DNA from 2 places in the Methylomonas defluvii genome. Region 2 is predicted to be linked to the other one. Evidence: predicted binding sites of a transcription regulator. Region 2 holds the regulator's gene; the other holds the start of a gene.
The links. The regulator HrcA, encoded in region 2, represses chaperone genes, less so after heat shock. The targets are predictions, from matches to a motif close to TNTTAGCACTCNNNNNNNNNGAGTGCTAANA.
Positions count from the first base shown of each region.

Region 1: groES (co-chaperone GroES) is a predicted target of HrcA. The motif match lies at 5,029-5,059, and genes of this name have one in related genera.

Region 1 is NZ_JAXARY010000001.1:355,449-366,555, reverse strand. It holds gene QLH52_RS01685 (DUF6671 family protein) at 1-265, shown strand, start outside; gene zwf (glucose-6-phosphate dehydrogenase) at 394-1,884, opposite strand; gene QLH52_RS01675 (response regulator) at 2,012-2,758, opposite strand; gene groL (chaperonin GroEL) at 2,935-4,575, opposite strand; gene groES (co-chaperone GroES) at 4,632-4,919, opposite strand; gene QLH52_RS01660 (HesA/MoeB/ThiF family protein) at 5,127-5,873, shown strand; gene QLH52_RS01655 (hypothetical protein) at 5,936-6,142, opposite strand; gene QLH52_RS01650 (cation-transporting P-type ATPase) at 6,333-9,026, shown strand; gene QLH52_RS01645 (TetR/AcrR family transcriptional regulator) at 8,994-9,617, opposite strand; gene QLH52_RS01640 (nuclear transport factor 2 family protein) at 9,714-10,181, shown strand; gene QLH52_RS01635 (pyrophosphate--fructose-6-phosphate 1-phosphotransferase) at 10,268-11,107, opposite strand, start outside.
Region 2 is NZ_JAXARY010000033.1:25,708-36,814, reverse strand. It holds gene QLH52_RS23035 (DUF4160 domain-containing protein) at 1-326, opposite strand, end outside; gene dnaK (molecular chaperone DnaK) at 794-2,728, opposite strand; gene grpE (nucleotide exchange factor GrpE) at 2,800-3,438, opposite strand; gene hrcA (heat-inducible transcriptional repressor HrcA) at 3,489-4,529, opposite strand; gene QLH52_RS23015 (hypothetical protein) at 4,883-5,017, opposite strand; gene QLH52_RS23010 (glycine zipper 2TM domain-containing protein) at 5,083-5,385, opposite strand; gene QLH52_RS23005 (TonB-dependent receptor) at 5,648-8,107, opposite strand; gene QLH52_RS23000 (cobaltochelatase subunit CobN) at 8,370-11,107, opposite strand, start outside.

The DNA.
Region 1 (11,107 bases), on a different contig from region 2:
ATTCGCCAATCCGACACGTATGCTCAACATTCGCCGCGCAGCCGCAGCTTTGGTGGAAAAATTAAGTTCGCTCTGTCCCGCTTGTGGCGCGCCCGGCTTTGCCAAATCTGGCGTAGTCCGCGGCTTACCTTGCGAGGATTGCGGACAAGCCACTGAGCAAGCCAAGGCGGATATCATTGCTTGTGTGCGATGCACGCAGCAAATTTTGATTGATCGAGAGGAACAATTTGCTGCGGCGGGCAATTGCGACTACTGCAATCCATAACGCACATCATCAATCCGCTCAATAAAACCTGAGAAGCTAATCCATATTAAGCACCAATTTCTCCAAACAAATCAGTACTTAATATATGAAACGCGGCTAGGCAACAGCGTTACGCAACCAAAAACCGATTACGGCTGACACTCCGGCATCAAGGAACTGCGCCAGTACTGGTCTTCCTTCTCGAACAAGCGGCGGCTTTCTTCCGGCCCCCAGGAACCAGCCGGATAGGTGGCGATATAGTCCCGCTCGGTCACCCAATTTTGCAGAATGGGATCGACGATGCGCCAGGCGTATTCCACTTCGTCGAAACGCAAAAATAGCGAACGGTCGCCCTTCATCACATCCAATAACAAATCTTCGTAGGCATCCACGCGGCGTTCGTCGGGATTGCGGAAGCTGGCATCCAGGCTGGTAGTGCGGGTACGCATTTCCAGACCCGGCTCTTTAACGGTCATTTCGATGCGGATGCATTCTTCCGGCTGAATCCCCAGCAATATCCAGTTCGGCGTCATGCACTGCACATGGGTATCGCGGAAAAACTGAAACGGCGGGTGGCGAAAGCAGATCGAAATCGAGGATTGGCCCTTGGCCATGCGCTTGCCGGTGCGCAAGTAAAACGGCACGCCACGCCAGCGCCAGTTGTCGATCAACAATTTCATGGCCGCATAAGTTTCGGTACTGCTGTCAGCGGGAATATTGGCTTCCTCCAGGTAACCGCCCACTTTTTGACCTTCGATATTGCCGCGGGCATATTGGCCGCGAAAGGCATGTGCATGCACAGCCGATTTCGGGATCGGCCGAATGGACTTCAGCACTTTGACTTTTTCGTCGCGCAGCGATTCGGCGTCCATGGACACCGGCGGCTCCATCGCCACCAAGGTTAACAGCTGTAACAGATGGCTTTGCAGCATGTCGCGCATCGCCCCGGCGCTATCGTAATACTCGCCGCGGCTACCTATGCCCAGTTCTTCGGAATGCGTGATCTGCACATGGTCGATGTAATTGCGATTCCACAAGGGTTCCAGCATCACGTTGGCGAAACGAAACACCAAGACGTTCTGCACCATGCCCTTACCCAGATAATGGTCGATGCGGTAAATCTGGTCTTCGCTTAAATAGCGGCTCAGACGTTTTTGCAAGGCCTGTGCACTCTCCAGATCGTAACCAAATGGCTTTTCGATCACTACTCGTCGCCAGCCGTATTCTTCGTTCAGCAACTCCACCTGGCTCAAGGACTCGATGACATTGCCGAAATCACTGGGACCTATGGCCAGATAGAAGGCCATATTGCGGGAAAATCGCGGTTGAGCATTTAGCGTTTCCGCCAGGGATTTATAGCATTCCGGCTGGTCGAGATCGCCGCGATGATAATCCAGCCGTTCGGCAAAACGGTTGAATACGGCCTCGTCCATCGGCGTATTGGCCTGCTCTAGCAGCAAGGCCTTCACTTCGGCCAGCCAGGTTGCTCTATCCCAGGGACGGCGGCCCACCGCCAGGATACGTGTGCCTTCCGGCAGTTTTTTTTCCAATTCCAGATGATAGAAGCCCGGCATCAGCTTCAAGCGCGCCAAATTGCCGGTAGCACCGAAAATGACGTAAGTGCAGGGGTCTGTATTCATAAAAGCCACCTTGTCTTTACTTTGGAATGTAGGGTGCAGTTTGCATCATTTGCGCGGGCGCGTCGAACGCCAAAGCGCCGCAGCCGATAAAAGCAGCCAAATTAGAGCCACGCCAGTGTCACCTTGATCATAATATGGGGTCATCGTCACCGAGACACTTCAGAACTTGATCCTGGTTATCCAACAGCCGAATCAGCTTAATTTTCATTGTATTAAAGCGCTGTTGCGCCAACTCTGCGTCGGCTTGTACCAACGCTTTTTGCAAGTTCTCGACGACCGCCAGGCAATCGGCAAAATCGTAAAAACAAAAGGTGCCATGCAGTTTATGGTTCAAATCCCACGCCTGTTGCAGCAATCGATTGTCCAAGGCCCGCTCGATGTCGAGTATTAATCCCGGCAACTGCTCAAATAATTTGCCCATCAAGACTTGGCTCAACTGCCGGTTATGCTGGGCTTTGCGCAAAAGTTGCCCGGCATAATACTCGGCGTTCACCGGCTCATGTTGCCGCCAACGCACCAGCAATTGCTCCAACTGGTAAAGGCGAACCGGCTTGACCAAACATTCGTTGAACCCGGCGGCGATTGCCCGTTCCTGCTGCTGATTTTGCGCGTGAGCCGTGACGGCGACTGCCGGCGTTTGCCGATTGTAGTTTTCGGTGCCGCGCAAATTGGCGGCGACATCGAAACCACTCAAAAACGGCATGTTCACATCCAGAAAGATGAAGTCGTAGCGGCGTTCTTGCAACAATTGCCAGGCCTCCCGCCCGTCTTTTGCCGAGGTGATATTGGTCGTCCAGTATTCCAACTGTTCGCGTAACAGCCATAGATTGATTTCATTGTCGTCAGCGATCAGAATCGAAAAATCGTTGGTCATAGTTAATGGCTTCGAGCTGTGAATAATTTGCTGATGCCGTTATCGAATGTTTCGCGGCAAAAATCAATCTATAGTGCTGCACACCATCGTAAACCGTTCCACACCCAAAGCGCCAGACAATAAAAAACCCCGGCACCTTGCGGCAACCGGGGTTTTCAGGCCGAGGCCGAAGGCGATTACATCATGCCGCCCATGCCACCCATGCCGCCCATATCAGGCATTGCAGGGGCTTTATTGTCGGATGGCGCATCAGCAATCATCACTTCCGTGGTGATCATCAAGCCTGCCACTGAAGCCGCGTTTTGCAGCGCGGAACGGGTCACTTTCGCTGGGTCCAGAATACCCATCGCGATCATGTCGCCGTATTCGCCGGTTGCCGCGTTGTAACCGAAGTTACCGGTGCCTTTTTTAACTTCATTCAGAACTACAGACGCTTCATCGCCGGCGTTGCTGACGATTTGACGCAAAGGCTCTTCCATAGCACGACGCAGGATGCTGATACCTACGTCTTGGTCGTGGTTGATACCTTTCAGGCCGTCCAGAGCAGACAATGCGCGGATCAGCGCAGTCCCGCCGCCGGCAACTACGCCTTCTTCAACCGCGGCGCGAGTTGAATGCAGCGCGTCTTCAACGCGAGCTTTCTTCTCTTTCATTTCTACTTCGGTCGCAGCGCCGACTTTGATGACCGCTACACCGCCAGCCAATTTGGCCAGACGCTCTTGTAATTTTTCACGATCGTAATCGGAGGTCGCTTCGTCGGCTTGAGCGCGGATTTGCGCGACGCGGCCTTTGATTTGATCTTCGTTGCCAGCACCATCGATGATAGTGGTGTTTTCTTTGTTGATTTGGACACGTTTTGCAGTACCCAATTGGCTGATGTCAGCTTTTTCCAAAGACAGACCTACTTCTTCAGAAATCACCACGCCGCCAGTCAGAACTGCGATGTCTTCCAGCATGGCTTTACGACGGTCACCGAAACCAGGTGCTTTAACCGCAGCCACTTTAACGATACCGCGCATGTTGTTGACAACCAAAGTTGCCAAGGCTTCGCCTTCTACGTCTTCCGCGATGATCAATAAAGAGCGGCCGGATTTAGCCACGCCTTCCAGAATCGGCAACATTTCGCGAATGTTGGAGATTTTTTTGTCGTACAACAGGACGAAAGGATCGTCCAATTCGACGCTCATGCTTTCTTGTTTGTTGATGAAGTACGGCGACAAGTAGCCACGGTCGAACTGCATACCTTCGACAACGTCCAGTTCGTTGTTCAGACCAGTGCCTTCTTCAACAGTAATCACGCCTTCTTTACCGACTTTTTCCATCGCTTCGGCAATGATCGCACCCACTGATTCGTCGGAGTTAGCAGAGATGGTACCTACTTGCGCGATCGCTTTGCTATCGCTGCAAGGTGTAGCGGCTTTTTCAATCGCTGCAACCGCTGTAGTGACTGCCAGATCGATACCGCGTTTCAGGTCCATTGGGTTCATGCCCGCTGCAACTGACTTCAAGCCTTCGTTAACGATTGCTTGAGCCAAAACAGTCGCAGTGGTAGTACCGTCGCCGGCTACGTCGGAAGTTTTAGAGGCAACTTCCTTCACCATTTGCGCGCCCATGTTTTCGAATTTGTCTTTCAATTCGATTTCTTTGGCTACCGATACACCGTCTTTGGTAATGGTTGGTGCGCCGAAGCTTTTATCCAATACAGCGTTGCGGCCTTTAGGACCCAAAGTCACTTTTACTGCATTTGCCAGAACGTTAACGCCTGCCACCATCAGTGCACGCGCGTCGCCACCAAATTTTACGTCTTTTGCTGCCATTTCTTATTCCTGAGATATTGGTTAAATTGAAAAAGAGTGTGTCGAACGAGTTGGGATTAACCCAAAACACCCATGATGTCTTCTTCGCGCATGACGATGTATTGCTCGCCATCGACTTTAACTTCGGTGCCGGAATATTTGCCGAACAACACGCGGTCGCCAACTTTAACTTCCAGGGCACGTACTTGGCCGTTGTCTAACGGTTTACCTGAACCTACTGCCAACACTTCGCCTTCGCTAGGTTTTTCAGCAGCTGAACCCGGCAACACGATGCCGCCTGCGGTTTTGGTTTCTTCCTCAACACGTTTTACGACGATACGGTCATGTAACGGACGAATTTTCATCAATGTCTCCTCAATGTAGATAAAGTTAAAGGTTAAAAACTGTGTAAAGCAATTTAAAAAACAGCTACCCCCCTTACGGAGGAAGCGAGCTTTTAAGCGGCCTCAGTTTTATTAGCACTCTCTAGCAACGAGTGCTAATAATATCCGGCTTTTGCACTCTGTCAAGCTCTTTGGCATCATCTGCGCCTTACCCAAGCCATACACACTATGAACGACGAACAATTACTCCGTTACAGCCGGCAAATCATGCTGCCGCAAATCGATATTGCCGGTCAGCAAAAATTGCTCGATGCCAAAGTATTAATCGTCGGTGCCGGCGGTTTGGGCTCGCCTGCCTCAATGTACCTGGCTGCAGCGGGCGTCGGCCAGATCACCGTCTACGACGACGACCAAGTCGATTTGACCAATTTGCAACGCCAGATTGCTCACTACACCAGCGATATAGGGTTGGATAAAGTTATTTCAACCCAACAGACTTTGGAAAAAATTAATCCGGGCGTAAAAGTATTGGCTCGCAAACAGCGACTAGCCGGCGAACAGCTACGTGCAGAAGTGGCTGACGCCGACGTAGTGCTGGACTGTAGCGATAATTTCACCACCCGCTTTGCCATCAATAAGGCTTGCGTAGACCAACAAACCCCATTGGTATCCGGCGCGGCGATCCGCTTTGAGGGTCAAGTCAGCGTATTTACCCCTGGGTTAAACGATAGCCCGTGCTATAACTGTCTTTATCAAAGCGATGGCGAGGAATTGCAAAATTGCGCCCGCAACGGCGTGATTGCGCCGATCACCGGCATTGTCGGCAGCATACAGGCCTTGGAGACGATAAAGCTGATAGTCAACACCGGCAGCACATTAACGGGCCGCTTACTGTTGCTGGACGGCCTGAGTATGGAATGGCACAGCATGCGCTTGAAGAAAAACCCACACTGCCCAAGCTGCGGCGCGAAATAAGCCAATCCACATAAAAAAGCCGAGCTAAACCCGGCTTTCTATTGCTGGCAAATAAGACGTAATTAATTTTTTCCCAGTTTGCCTTTAACCATCAGAATGGCTTTGCTGACATTTCTCAATAGCGCCGAATCGCTATCGCCGTGCGGCTCGATGTCGCCGAACGGTTCGCCATTCTTCATGGTGTACATGTAAATGAAATACCCCAACGGTGCGAAAGCGAAGATGGCAATAATCAACATCAACACCACTAATTCGATAACTCCGCCCATATATACCTCCAACTATTTGTTTTTATTTTAATTTAGAATGAGGCCATAGACCTCGGGCATGGACTATAACCCCATCCCTTTTAGGGAACAAGCACAAAGTATTCTTTGTCAACTCAGGGTTTTAACCTCAGGCTAATTTAGCCTTGGGGGCAACTACGCCAACGCCATTTTCAACTATCAATCTGAGCATATGGACCATTACCTTAAAGCCAACTGGCACAGCCAAACGCCGGAAACCGTATTAACGCATTTCGGCGTAGAGCTGGGTCAAGGCCTGAGCAGCGAGGAAGCGCAAAAACGTCTAGCGACTAGCGGCGCCAACCGCCTGACCGCTCGCCGCGGCAAAGGCCCTTTGCTTTTGCTATTGGCGCAATTTCATCAGCCCCTGATCTACATCCTGCTGTTTTCCGCGGCCACCACCGCTTTCCTGGAGGAATGGACCGACAGTAGCGTAATTTTTGGTGTGGTCATTATCAATGCGGTGATCGGCTTCGTTCAGGAAGCCAACGCCCTGAAAGCGATTAACGCCCTGGCTCAGACCTTGAATATCAGCAGCAACGTCCTGCGTGACGGCCAGCGCCGAAGTATTGCTGCTGCCGAGTTAGTTCCCGGCGATTTGGTATTCCTGCAATCCGGCGACAAGGTGCCTGCCGATCTGCGCCTCTTGCAAAGCCGCGAGTTGAAAATCGACGAATCCGCGCTAACCGGTGAATCGGTACCGGTGGAAAAGCAGGCACAGACTCTACCCTCGGCCACCTTATTGGCTGATCGCGCCAATATGGCGTATTCCTCGACGCTGGTCAGTTACGGCAGTGCACTGGCCGTGGTGGTCAGTACCGGCGATAACACCGAGATTGGCCGCATCAACAAGCTGATCGGCAGCGCCGAACCGCTGGAAACGCCGCTAACGCTAAAAATGAGCCAATTCAGTCAATTGTTGCTCTGGGTCATCATCGGCTGTGCGGCCATTACCTTTGCGGTCGGCGTCTGGCGCGGTGAAACCATGTTGGACATGTTCATGGCCTCGGTGGCACTGGCTGTCGGCGCCATCCCGGAAGGTCTGCCCGCGGCGCTGACGATTACGCTGGCTATCGGCGTCTCGCGTATGGCCAAACGCAACGCCATCATCCGCAAACTGCCGGCGGTGGAAACCCTGGGCAGCACCACGGTGATTTGCTCCGACAAGACCGGCACCTTGACGCAAAACCAAATGACCGTGCAATTCGTGCAGGCAGGCAGTGAAATATTCGAGGTCAGCGGCAGCGGCTACACGCCGGACGGTGAATTTACAAACCATAACCAAGCGGTCGACCCGTCCCTTAAACCAGCACTATTGGAATGTTTAAAAGCCGGCCTGCTGTGCAACGACGCCCGATTAATCGCCGACACCGACAACTGGCGTATCGAAGGCGACCCTACCGAGGCCGCCTTGCTGGTAGCCGCCCACAAAGCCGGTCTGCATCAAGCCAGCGTCAGCGGCGACCATCCGCGCCTGGACGCCATTCCGTTCGAATCCGCGTACCAATTCATGGCCACTCTGCATCACAACCTGGCCGAAGACGCCCGGCATATTTATTTAAAAGGCTCGCTGGAAAGCCTGTTACAGCGCTGCGACAAGGCCTTTTCCGCCGATATGCGATTGGTTCCGCTGGATAAAAACGGGCTTAACCAACAAGCCGAAGCCTTTGCCGCACAAGGCTTGAGAGTCCTGGCTTTTGCGCGCGCTGAGCATGATGACGATGCGGTTGAACATCGCGAAGTGGGTGGCGGCCTGACCTTTTTGGGCTTGCAAGCCATGATCGATCCACCCCGCCCCGAAGCTGCCCGAGCCATTGCCGCCTGTTATAAGGCCGGCATCTCGGTGAAGATGATCACTGGCGACCATCCCGTCACCGCGCTGGCCATCGCTAAGCAGCTCAACATGCGCCATACCGAACGTGTGATCAGCGGCGCCGACTTGCAACACTACAGCGAAGCTGACTATCGCAAACACGTCAAAGACTGCGATGTCTTTGCCCGCATCGCGCCGGAGCAAAAGTTGCAATTGGTGCAAGCCTTGCAGGCCAACGGTCACGTGGTAGCCATGACCGGCGACGGCGTCAACGATGCCCCGGCACTACGGCAAGCCAACATCGGCGTGGCGATGGGCATGGGCGGCACCGAAGTCGCCAAAGAAGCGGCGGCCATGGTGCTGACTGACGATCATTTCGCCACCATCGAAGCCGCCGTCGAAGAAGGCCGCGGCGTGTTCGACAATCTGGTCAAATTCATCGCCTGGACCTTACCGACCAATCTCGGTGAGGGCCTGGTGATTACCGCCGCGGTGTTCGCCAATGTGGCGTTGCCGATTACCCCCCTGCAAATTCTCTGGATCAATATGACCACCGCAGTACTGCTGGGTTTAATGTTGGCTTTCGAACCCAAGGAACCGGGTCTGATGCTCCATAAGCCACGCAATCCCAAGCAAGCTATCCTGACCAAACGCCTAATGTTTCGTATCTGTCTGGTCGGCCTGTTGTTGCTGGCCGGCGCGTTCGGCTTGTTTGAATGGGAACTATCGCAAAACGCAACCCTAGCTAAGGCCCGCACAGTCGCCGTCAATGTGTTTGTGTTTGGCGAATTGTTTTACCTATTCAACTGTCGCTCGCTAAATTACTCGATGTTCCGAGTCGGCGTTTTTTCCAATTTATGGCTGATTTTTGGTGTCGTCAGCATGATTTTGCTGCAACTGCTGTTTACCTATTGGCCAACGATGCAGGCCTTATTCGGCAGCGAGGCAATCGGTCGGGAGGAGTGGCTGTTGATTTTGGGGGTTAGCTCAGTTATTTACGTAGCGATAGGCCTGGAAAAACTAGTCGTCCGGCGCTTTAACCGCCGGCGTTGATTGCGCGAAGGCATTCAGTGCAACTAATAGCGTCTCCAAGCTTTTCAGGGACTGCTTTTCCGCGACCTCTGGCGCTTCCAGCTGCGCTTTAACAATCGCGCCGTCTATCGCCACCGCAGCCGCATTCGCCAGCTGCTGCCGGTTTGGGCCATCCGGCAACAGTTCGGCAATTACCCGCACCATATCTTGTTTATGCTGGTAGCAAATTTCCAGCACATCGGGCAACACGCCGCCCAATTCGGCGACGGTATTGATAAACGCGCAGCCGCGATAAATAGGCTTGCGAAACCATTCTGCCATAGTCGCCACCAGCGGCATCAATCCCGCACCCGCTTGCCCGCCGTGACGCTGTAAGGCATCGTTAAACCAGGCCATCCACAGGTCGTGCCGGTAAGCCAAAAACGCCCGAATCAAATCATTCTTGCTGGGGAAATACCGGTAAAACGTCACCTTCGTCACGCCGGACTCGGCAATTACTTTGTCGATGCCGGTGGCGCGGATGCCGTCGCGATAAAACAAATCATGCGCGGCCAGTAATATCCGCTCGCGAGGCGGGCGGTCCGACAGAATGGTGGCGGAATCAGAGATCATGTTTCGATTGTAGACAAGTCTGTCTACAATTGCTACCATCGCCACAAGTAGACAAACCTGTCTACTTACTTTCTCACCCTAGTCAGGAGCTTAACGATGGACAGCAAACCGCCTTTACCGCCCTTTACCGCCGACACTGCCACGCAAAAAGTCCGCATGGCAGAAGATGCCTGGAATAGCCGCGATCCGGATCGCGTCGTGCAGGTGTATACCGAAGACAGCCGCTGGCGCAATCGCGCCGAGTTTCCGGTAGGTCGCGGGCAAATTCGTGAGTTTTTACAGCGCAAATGGACCAAGGAATTGGATTATCGACTAATCAAAGAATTATGGGCTTTTGCCGACAACCGTATCGCGGTGCGCTTCGCTTACGAGTGGCATGACGATGCCGGCAACTGGTTTCGCAGCTACGGCAACGAAAATTGGGAGTTTAACGAATACGGATTAATGCAGCGTCGCTTTGCCAGCATCAACGATTTGCTGATTAAGGCCGATGATCGTTTATTCCATTGGCCGCTGGGCCGGCGACCCGACGATCATGCCGGCTTAAGCGAATTGGGCTTGTGAAACTTGGCGGTGGAGGCGAATTTATTCGCTTCCAGTAAATAAAAAAGGGCGGATAAATCCGCCCCTATGATCAAGCCAAAACTTTATTAATGGCTGACTTCGACTTTGCCGCCCTTTTTCTGACCAATTTCCGCCAGCGTTTGGGTGAACCAGTCGGTATCGATATTGAACGGCTTGCCGCCTTTGATGCGTGGAAACTCGATAGCGCGCAATATGTTGCCGTTATCTTCGTCGTGGCCCATCACGCCGGATTCGCGGCGGAACGCGCATTCCACGGCCAGGTCAGCGCAAGATTTGATCAGACGCATATCATCAACATTGGCTGCTGCGGCGCGGGCGAAATAACCGGATTTCTGCACCAGGGTTTTTTCCGCACCGATCATTTGCGCGAATTGCTCGCCAAACCATTTGCCCGGATTGACTGCATCCAGCTTGATGTGGCCGAACGCATCACGCGGCACTTCTTGGCCTTTAGCTTGCAGTTCGGCCACGATAGCTTCCACACCGGCGCCTTCGGACACGAAGATATTCACGCAATCGACTTTGTCCATCACCGCGCGTAAACGCGCCGCTTCGGCTTCCAGATCGATAGCCATTTCCGGAACGAATACCGCATGCACTTCATACGATTCACGAGACAAGCCCAGCTCAGGCAGCCACTCGGCGCGATCCAGCAATTTGCGATATTCCTGCGCGGTCGCGGCGGTCAGCCAGCCACAGTTACGGCCCATCACTTCGTGGACGATCAGCATGCGTGGGTTGGAATTGTTCTCGGCCACCACGTTCATGAAGTAACGTGCGCCTTGTTCGGCGGCAGTCCAGGCACCCAGGGATTGTTTGATCGGGAATACGTCGTTATCGACGGTTTTTGGCAAACCGATCACGGTCAGACCGTAGTTGTTTTTCGCCAGAAATGCGGCCAAATC
Region 2 (11,107 bases):
AAATAATCGATCCATTTTTGCACAATGTCATTAACACGAGCCGTGACAATTTCGCGGAAATATTGCATCTCACGCTCGGATAACATTTCACGGCCGGAGACTGTAATATAACGAACACTATCAACTCGCCCATCTACCAGAATAATTTCGGCCTTCGCTTCCCGCCCCTGGCATTTGCCGTGAACATGAACGGGTTCGTGTTCATTGGCATAAAACATCACAATTAAACCGAAATATTCGTATAGTTTTGGCATTGCCGGTCTTGCCTGTATTTCTGCCGAATTCGGTTTATTCAATGTAGGATGGGCTGACGCCAGGAAGCCCATCGTTTGCAAAAGGTCCGCGGTGTGAGTACCCTACATGACTAATCTGACCTAAGAGGGCTTAATACGGCGCAATGCCCGTTGGTTATTGCGCCCTACCGGACTAGTCTGTCGACTCCAAAACATAACCTAACATTCCATCGGGTATATAAGGTCGTACGGCCTCGAAAACCAAGCGCTTTCCGTTGTGATAAATAGTGTATTTCCCAGGGGCTCTTACATTTGGCGAAATGACTCTCGCATCGTAATTATTCTGTTGCCAAGACTCCGGTCCACCCGGGCCAGTTATTGCAATCGGCGATTTCCTGGAAAAAATAAACTCACATTTTTCCAATCTTCCATTGATTTCAACTTCTGAATTCATTTCGTTAATATTCAGTTATATTGGTACACACATAAAGCGGAAGCTACTAAGCATTCCGCTTATGTTTACAACTTATGGCTTGACTGACAGCCATCCGCCCTACACCTTATTTCTTATCGTCCTTAACTTCTTCAAATTCCGCATCGACCACGTTGTGGTCATGCTCCGCGGCAGCTTCCGCCGCGCCTGCGGCATGACCGCCCTCAGCACCGCCTTCCGCACCTTTCTGTGCGTAAACGCGCTCCGCCAATTTGCCGGACAACTCGGTCAAGGCATGGGTTTTGGCTTCAATTGCATCTTTGTCGTCGGATTTGAGCACTGCTTGCAGGTCTTTGATCGCCGATTCGATGGCCGATTTTTCGTCGCCGGCTACTTGATCGCCCAGTTCTTTCAGCGACTTTTCGGTGGCGTGAATCATGCCTTCAGCGGAGTTACGCGCGGACACCAGTTCTTTCAGTTTGCGGTCTTCGTCCGCGTGCGCTTCGGCGTCCTTGATCATGCGTTCGACTTCGTCGTCCGACAAACCGCTGGAGGCTTTAATCACGATGGATTGTTTTTTGCCGGTAGCTTTGTCTTTCGCCGATACGTTCAAGATACCGTTGGCGTCGATGTCGAACGACACTTCGATTTGCGGAATACCGCGTGGTGCCGGCGGAATGTCCTGCAAGTCAAAACGACCCAAGGATTTATTACCGGCAGCCACTTCCCGTTCGCCTTGCAATACATGCACGGTCACCGCGGTTTGATTGTCGTCCGCAGTCGAGAAGGTTTGCGAAGCATTGGTCGGGATCGTGGTGTTTTTCTCGATCAATTTGGTCATCACGCCGCCAAGGGTTTCGATACCCAAAGACAGTGGTGTTACGTCCAACAACAATACGTCTTTAACATCGCCGCCCAATACGCCGGCTTGAATCGCCGCACCCAAGGCTACCGCTTCATCAGGGTTAACGTCTTTACGCGGCTCTTTACCGAACAGTTCTTTGACGAAGGCTTGCACTTTCGGCATGCGGGTTTGACCGCCCACCAGAATTACGTCGTTGATTTTAGAAGTCGAAATACCGGCGTCCTTAATCGCTTGCAAGCAAGGGCCTTTGGTTCTTTCGATCAACTCGTCAACCAGCGACTCCAGTTTGGCGCGGGTCAGTTTCACGTTCAAATGTTTCGGACCGGATGCGTCGGCGGTGATGTACGGCAGATTGATGTCGGTTTGCTCAGCTGAGGACAATTCAATTTTGGCTTTTTCTGCCGCTTCTTTCAGACGTTGCAACGCCAATGGATCGTTGTGCAGATCGATGCCACTGTCGCGTTTAAATTCGCCGGCCAGGAAGTCGATGATGCGCAAATCAAAGTCTTCACCGCCCAAGAAGGTATCACCGTTGGTGGCCAATACTTCGAACTGGTGCTCGCCTTCGATTTCAGCAATTTCGATGATGGAAATATCGAAGGTACCGCCGCCCAAGTCATAGACCGCGATGGTGGTGTCACCTTTGGGTTTGTCCATACCAAACGCCAGCGCAGCCGCAGTCGGCTCGTTGATGATGCGTTTGACATCCAGACCGGCGATGCGGCCGGCGTCTTTGGTCGCTTGACGTTGTGAATCGTTAAAGTAAGCCGGTACGGTGATAACCGCTTCGGTGACTTCTTCGCCCAAGAAGGCTTCTGCGTCTTTTTTCAGCTTCATCAACACCCGCGATGACACTTCGGGCGGCGCCATTTTTTTACCGTGGCATTCCACCCAAGCGTCGCCGTTGTTGGCTTCCATAATTTTGTAAGGCACCATTTTGATGTCTTTTTGTACCGCGTCTTCTTTAAAGCGGCGGCCGATCAAGCGTTTGATCGCGAACAAAGTATTCTCAGGGTTGGTAACCGCCTGACGTTTGGCGGACTGGCCGACCAATACTTCGTTGTCGCCGGTGAAGGCGATGATGGAAGGCGTGGTGCGCGCGCCTTCGCTGTTTTCGATAACCCGCGCGGTGCCGTTTTCCAGGACTGCGACGCAGGAGTTGGTGGTTCCTAAATCGATGCCGATCATTTTGCCCATTGATATTCTCCAGACTTGAATTGGTAATAAATTAAAAAGTTGTTAGCGATATGCGGTTGATCGTCTTAATTTCAAGCCTGCTCATCGATTTTTGCGCTATCGGCAGGTTTGTCCTCGGCTTTCGCCACCACCACCATGGCAGGGCGCAATAAACGGCCGTTCAACACATAGCCTTTTTGGAAGACGTTTAATACGGTATTGGGTTGGGCGGTGGCACTTGGCTGCATGACCATCGCCTGGTGCAATTCCGGATTGAATGCTTGACCGATGGGGTCGACGGTTTCGATATTAAATTTGGCAAATACCGACTCGAATTGCTTGATGGTCAATTCACTGCCTTCGCGTAGTTTCACTATCTCCGGGCTATCGCCGGTTGCCGCTTGCAGGCCTAATTCCAAACTATCCAGAACACTCAGCAGTTCTTTCGCAAATTTGGCCAGACCGTATTTGCGTTCGTCGTCCAAGTCTTTTTGCACGCGCTTTTTTAAATTTTCCATCTCGGCCATCGTGCGGATGGCTTTATCCAGATTCGCAGCAGCTTGTTGCTGGGCCTGCTCCAATTGTTCCTGCAAGGCTTCCACAGTGACTGGGGCGGCACCAGAGGCTTCGGTTGACTGTTCGTCGGCGTCGATTGGCTTGGTCTGTTCCAAAACTTCGGCGATCAAATCGCTATCCGATTGGGGTTCGTGGCTCGATTGCTGATGACTCATTACTTACTCCATGGTTCTAAATTTTTTAGTTGGCCTAACGATAGGGCCATTTATTTGGGATTCAAGGCCGCGCCCAATAATTTTGCCGTCACATCCACGAACGGAATCACTTTTTCATACGCCATTCGGGTGGGGCCGATCACGCCCAACACCCCCACCACTTCGTCATTCACCGAATAAGGCGCCGTCACCAGGCTGCAATGATCGAATGCGCTATAGCCGGACTCTTCACCGATAAAAATCTGCACGCCTTCGGCCTGTAGACACTGATCCAATAAATGAATGACGCCGCGCTTTTGGCTAAAAGCTTCGAACAACTGTTTGAGTCGTTCCATATCCGACAACTCGGAAAAGCCCATTAGATTGGTTTCGCCGCTCAACACATAGTCGTCGTTGGGTTGTTCGCTGAAGGTGAGCTGCGCCATGTTCACCGCGTCCATCATGCCTTGATTGACCTGCCGCTGATCGAGCTCCATCTCCCGCACCACCAAATCGCGAATTTTCGCCAAGCTGCGGCCGGAATAAACCGAATTCAAATAGTTGGCTGCCTGTTGTAATTCCGCAGGACTGAATTGCTTGTGGGTATGAATGATTTTATTGTGCACTTCCTGGTCGTCGGTGACGAAAATCACCAACACCCGGGTATTGGACATAGGCAGAAATTCGATGTGCCGCAAGGTGACGCTTTCTCTGCGCGGCAAAGTCACCACGCCGGCCATCCGCGTTACGTCGGACAATAATTTGGAAGCCTTATTCAACACGTCACTGGCTTTATCCGCCTCCCCTTTCAGGCCATGTTGCAGTTGATCCAATTCGCTGGATGCCAGCGGCTTGACGGTTAACAAACTGTCGACAAATAAACGATAGCCGCTCACGGTCGGGACTCTGCCGGCGGATGTGTGCGGGGAATGGATCAAACCCATCTCTTCCAGATCCGCCATCACATTGCGAATGCTGGCGGGGCTCAGCTTTAACTGCGGATCTTTAGATAACAAACGCGAACCAACAGGCTGGCCGTCCTGGATATAACGCTCAACCAAGGTTTTTAATAAATACAGCGATCTTTCGTTTAAATCTTGTCCGCCAGCCACGTCATCCCCCAAATTCCGTTAGCACTCGATATTGGTGAGTGCCAGACAGCAAAGCTATCAGTTGGGTCCGGCCTTGTCAACGGCTTGAACAGGTTATGAATAAACTAAGCGCAGCCAGCACAATCAAGGGCTGGGATTGAATATCCGAAGCCCCCGTGTCGTGGAGAACGGATCGATGGGCAGTTTGTTCCGGAATTACGATTTTTAGATGTATCTTCGATATTGCCCAACAACCGGCAATAAAAAACCCTGCAAGTCTGGGACTTGCAGGGTTCTAATTCGATCTAGCGTTTGCTTATCCGGACTGTATGGCAGGAACGCAAACGGCCAATAAACCGCAACCGCCAGTGGTCTCAAGCCCCCATTTGGGAGAAAGACAACACATAGTAGCTATAGTAGGCAACGACAAAAAACAACAATACATTCAAAAACTTTTCTACTCTACTGTACTGTTCTTGTTGATATTTTTTACCATTTTTTATTCTCATTTTGTCCTCCTGTCGCATGAGTCATCCAAAAATTCAAAACCGGTTAATTGATTGGCGGTAGCTGATTAACGGCTCATACTGTTGCCGATCCAGGCGCCGGCGGCGGCACCGATGCCGGCTCCCAACGGATCGCCTCTACTCATCTCGTAACCCGCCGCACTGCCTAACGCGCCACCTACCAAGCCCTGAGTGGAGCGTTGGTCGTATCGGTCGTAGCGCGGCGCGGGCGGCGGTGCCGGGACGTACTGCGTAACCCTCCCCGGTACATACACCCGCTCGACCTCGACGTACCGGTCATGGTGGTGATGTTTGTGATGACCTCGCCCATGCCCGTCAGCGATGGCTATTGGCGAAACCAACAAACTCATTACAACGACACTTGCCACTCTAAACATAAATCCCCTTGATCGAGAATAATTCATCTATGAGTTGATTCTAGAGAGCAATGTTTAAGTCTTGATTAGGAAAAGATTAAGAACAGATGAAGACAGCAAAGCCGGCGCTTACATTGCCAATTTTTGTGAACTGTGCACGCTAAGCGAGGACTATAAACTACCAATAGCCATTACTCCGGATACTCGCAAACCGAATATCCGGAGCAGATTGCGCCGGAGGCGACAGTCACGCACATTAAAAGCTGTAAGACACTTCCCCGTAAACGGTGCGGCCGGCTTGTTGGTAAAAAGAGGAATATTCCCGATCCAACAGATTATTCACCGAAAACGACAGATCGATATTTTTCGTCGCTTGATAAGCAATACGGGTATCGACCAGAAAATAAGGGTCGTAACTCCCTGGGACGCCGGCCCTTTGATCCAGATTTTGGTCGTTCGTATACTGCTGGCTGACATAGCGCCCAATAATGCCACCGCTCCAATGCTCATATTTGACATCCAAGCCGCCACTGAACATGGTCTCCGGCAACAACACCATCTGTTTGCCAACCGACAGCGGATTCGCCTCGTTCTTGGTAATTATCGAGTCGTTTAAGGTGTAGGTTCCCGTAAAATGCAGCCAGTCCCAATACAATTTCTGCCTTAATTTGGCCTCCACGCCTTCAACCTCCGCTTCACCCGCATTTTGCCGCTCCTGAAGCCGATTGGTTGCGCTTAATGTCGTATCTTTACGGTAAATCAAATCAGAAATGTAATGGTGAAAATACGAGGCGGCAATCGTTGTACCCTCAATCGGTGTTGCCTCTCCGCCTACTTCCCATGAATACATGGTTTCCGGTTTCAGATTCGGCCCGGCTTGCGTCAAGGTAAAAACACTGCCGCTAGCCGTTTGCGATGTCGAATACAAATCCGAGTTGGTGGGTGGACGGAATGCCCAACCGGTTGAAGCAAACAACTTGTAGCCATCCGCCGGCAACCAGGTCAAACTGAATTTGGGATTAAATTGCGACACGGAACGTTCGCTGTATGTTTGCGTCAGGTTAGTGGTGGTACCCGTGGAAGTGACAGTAGCCTTTTGTACGATGGAACCGGAAGTTGACCAGTCGTCATAACGAACGCCAAGATGAGCAATCAAGTTTTTACGCAACCAAATTTCGTCCTGAATAAAGGCGGAGTAAATACTCGACTCGCCCTTGCCATCGTAAACAGTATTCGTCACTGAGGACCAATCTTGCCAATTACTCAAGGCCAAACGTTTTTGGCCTTCCAAATTGTTGTGGTTTGCGCCAAAACCGACCGTGACAAAGTTACGTTGATCCCACAAAAACGGGAAGCGCAATGCCACATTACCGTCGATCCGTTGGCTAGGCGTGACGGTTAACTGGCCTCTGCCACCGCTTAAGGTATCGTCGAACGCCGCACTGTTTGGGCTAGGCGAATAAGTCTCGTGATCCATGTATTGAAAATCGACATTCAATTTCACGTCATGCCCAAAATCATGTTTCAGGTGCGCAAAATATCGCCGCGTATCTTCCACGGAAGGCAGGAAATGTAATAACTGCTGTTCGTAGACGGAAAGACGTTGGCCATTCAAATTCAAGTTGTTGCTTTGCGCCAGGCCGGCCACGCTGGCGACTGAATTGACAGTGGGGTTTCCGTTAGCGATTGCAATTGGCGAGCCTCCGGCAGTGGTCAAATAACTGTTAAACGTCCCTGCGCTGGTTTCGCTGCGGCTCCAGCTCATCCCGCCATCAATCTCGGTGCTATCAGTCAAATCGTAATAGAGATGCAAGGAAGCGGTGTTCTGCTCCCAAGGGCGTTCCCCTTTGTCGCCTATGATGTAGGTCGAGCCACCTTGGGTGGTTGCGGTCGGAATGGCACCGAATACCGGTGTCGAGGCGTTTCTTAACGCGGTAGCCGTGTTCGCTCTTATCGTGGCGTTCGGTATCGCGGTGGCTGATGGCGTAAAGCTCGTCGGCGAAGCCGTCACATAATCCGACACCGCCCAGTTATCACTATCCATATGGTTAAACGTCACCGAAATACCTAAACCGTTTTCAAAACGATCCCGGTAACGGCCCTTGATGCCCCATTGATCAACAGCCGCGCCACCGGCGCCAAATGACAAGCGCCCTTCGCGTTTAGTGGGTACTTTGGAGATCACATTCAGTACGCCGCCCATTGCGCCGCTACCGTACAGCGCTGAAAAGGGTCCAGGGACATATTCCACTTGCTGAGCGTCGTCCATATTCAGGATATTCCAATCAACCAGCCCTGAATTGGCATTGTTTACCGGCAGCCCATCCACTAAAAATAAAGATCGATTCGTACCGCTAATGCCATGGAATGCAGACGAGCTAACACTGGAGCCTGGGAAGCTGGTGCCATAAGCACTACCACGCAAATACACCCCCGGCACATCCTTCAAGGCGTCACCGATACGTTGGGTCAGGCGGTTTTCGGTATTTTCGGTGGTGATGACACTGACATTGGCCGGCGCCATTGATGCACTGATTTCCGAGCGCGTGGCGGTCACCACCATCGTGCCCAGCGACTCATCGTTGCTGGCCGGATTGTCGGTCTTAGCGGTTTCGGCTGGCCCCACGGCGCTTTGATCGCTATCTTCTGCCAGGATTTGATTGCTGTAAGCCAAATTGGCCAGGGCCAACAGCGTTATTACGTGTAAACGAGACAAAGTCGATTCCTCCGGTAATGCACCTTTAAAAAACGGCGCTTCATGGTCATGTTAGATTTATTTTTAATTCTTCTTACATCAAGAGCAGGCCCCTACTTGACTTTCCCCCTGAGGCGCCACGCTGTTATTCATATCGGGACTAAGTTAGCCCCCTAAATTACGTGCAGCTATCATCCCTACTAAAGCGGGAATGATGGCTGCCGAATTTCCAGGGTTACCGCCCTCGCGGTAACAAGGAGGCCAGGGTTTTTCCAGCCAAGCGCTAGGCTTTGTCTTTCCGCTGTTCCCAACTGCCGCGCAGATAACCGGCAACAAAGATCAGCAAGATCGCGAAACTCAACCACCAGCTTTGCGCCGAACTCAAGGTTTGTTGCTGTTCAGTGCTCTCGCTGGCGGCTTTTTTCTCTTCCATTTCATAGCCTTCCAAAGGCTTGGCGGCATTCGGTGCTGCTTGCGCTTGGGCCTGCGGTTGCTGAGCAGGTGGTGGCTGTTGAGATTGAGTTGGCTGCGCTGGCGGTTCAGCCGCTGCAGGTGCCGGTGGCTGGGCTTGCGCCCCCGGCGCGGCAGCCTTAGCGGCTTTGGCAGCATCCTGTTGCTCCGCGAGCTTGGTGATTTCCGGGCTGCTGCAAGTGTCCTTGTTGCAAGCCACGCCGGCTTTGGCAATCACTTCCTTGTTAACTTGTTCCAGCTTGGCTTTCACCGCCGGATCGGCTTTCCAATAGCCTTTGTTCACCGCCACCAGCATCCTATCCACCATGGCTTGATAAGCCAGCAGATTGTCGGCCTGCTCGAACTTTTTCTGGATGTCGAGCTGGTATTTGTCTTCGACGTAGGTCTCGTACATGGCTTGCCACTTCTCGGCGCCGACCGCCTCCGGCACCGTCACCTGCCAGCCCCAAAGATTTTCGGCGACCATATTGATGAAGCGTGCACCAGAGTAACCTTCCTTCAACATGGATTCGATCCATTTCGGGTTCAGGTAGCGGGCTTGCATTTCCCGGCCTTGATAACGCTCCAAGGTTTCGGTTTTAGCGGCAGTGGGATCGGACAAATCGGCGACCAGCACTTCCGGCGTCTTGCCGTTGACTTGCCGCGCCGCCATCGCGGTACCACCCAGATATTGGAAAAAGTCGTCCCCGTCCAGCGAGGCGTAAATGTTGCTGGAGCGGCTATGAATCACCGCGTCGGTGTCTTTCAAAGACAATTTGAACAAATCCACCGCCAGTGTCGCGTCTTTGCTGGCTGCTTCACCCCAATGGCCGCGACCATAGACATGGTGCATGCGATTGAAGAACACATCGGCCAGTTGCTTCTCGTCGGTCCAGGTGTTGGACAGCGGAATCGCCCGGTCCAGATTGGTGCCGTAAGCGCCGGACGGTACGCTGAACAAGCGGGCCGAGGCCATGTCCAACGCTTCCTCGGGCTTCAAGCCGCGCTTGACCAATTCGGCCTGGGTTTCCTGGATATGCCGACGCAACGGATTATCCGGTTCATCTTGTTCCTGGGCCTTGGTTTCGGCCTGGTCCAGCAATTTGATAACCGAAGCGAACAGGTCGCGGTACAAGCCGGACGGAATGATGGTGACATCGACCCGCGGCCGACCCAATTGTTCGCGGGCAATTACGTCCACACCCTGGGTGCGGCCGCGCTCGTCCCAATGCGGTTTGACGCCGAGCAGATGCATGATCTCGGCTTCCATCACGCCCTCGTGGCGCGAACTTTCCACGCCCCACAAATTGAACACCAGACGTTCCGGATAATGGCCGTGCTGCTTTTTGAAATCGGCGACCACTTGCTCGGCCAGGCGCGCGCCTTCGTTGTACACCGCTTCGCTGGGAATCCGCGACGGATCGAAACCGTACAAATCCTTACCGGTCGGCAAGGCGTCCGGGTTGCGTAACGGATCGCCGCCGCTGCCGGCCGGGATGTAGCGGCCGGCCAACGCATCCATCAGCGCGTTCATTTCGGCGTTGGCGCTGTCGGCCAGCAATTTGGCCGTAGCCTGGACTTTTTGTTTCAACGCCTCGCCTTTCAGCTTGGGATCGCGGGCGACGATGGCTTCGGCGAAACGCTGTCTGGCCGCGTCGTCCGGCGCCTTACCAAAGGTATGCAAACCCATCGGCACCTTTTTCTCGCGAATTTCCTTTAAATAATGTTCCAGTTCCTCCAGTTGTTCCTCGTCTTCGGCCCGTTCCATTTTCAGGTCTTTCAACAGTCCAGCCTTGCCGGCGATCTGGTTGATCTCGTCCAGACGAATCTTCGCCAGTTGCTCGCTTTTTTGGGCGGCGACGTTGTAGTCGTCCAGCAAACCGGCCAGTTTGGCCAGTTCCGGGTTCAAATCGGCCTTGTCCAGCGGCGGCGTCATGTGCGAAATGATGGTCGCCATAGCCCGGCGCTTGGCCTGCAAGGCTTCGCCGACGTCGTCCATGATGTAGGGATAAATCTGCGGCACGTCGGCCATCAAAATTTCGCCGGGATCGGCGGCGGTGAAACCGACTTCCTTGCCGGACAGCCATTCGTGGGTGGCATGGGTACCCAGATGGATCATCGCGTCGGCGCGGTAGCCTTTTTGCAGCCACAAGTAAAACGCCACATATTGATGGTGCGGCGGCATGGTCACGTCGTGATAGAGCTTTTTGACGTCCTGCTCCCAGCCGCGCGAGGGTTGCGGCGCCAGCAATAAATTGCCGTATTGCAGCGCTGGCAGGATCAAAAAGCGCTTGCCCTTGGCGTCAGTCCAGGCGCCGATTTTGCTGTCTTCCGGTTTGCCCCAAGACTTGAGCATGGCGGCTTTAAAGGTTTCGGGTAACCCGGCGAACCATTTTTGGTAATCTTCGATCGGCAACAACACCGCGCGGCCGCTGGCGGCGGCTTCGGCAATCGCGCCCGGTTCCCAGTTGCCCAGGTTGATACCGTGATTTTTCACGGCGGCTTTCAAGGCATCGCCATCTTTGGGCGCGTCGCCCAAGCGATAGCCTTCCTGACGCATCCGTTCCATGA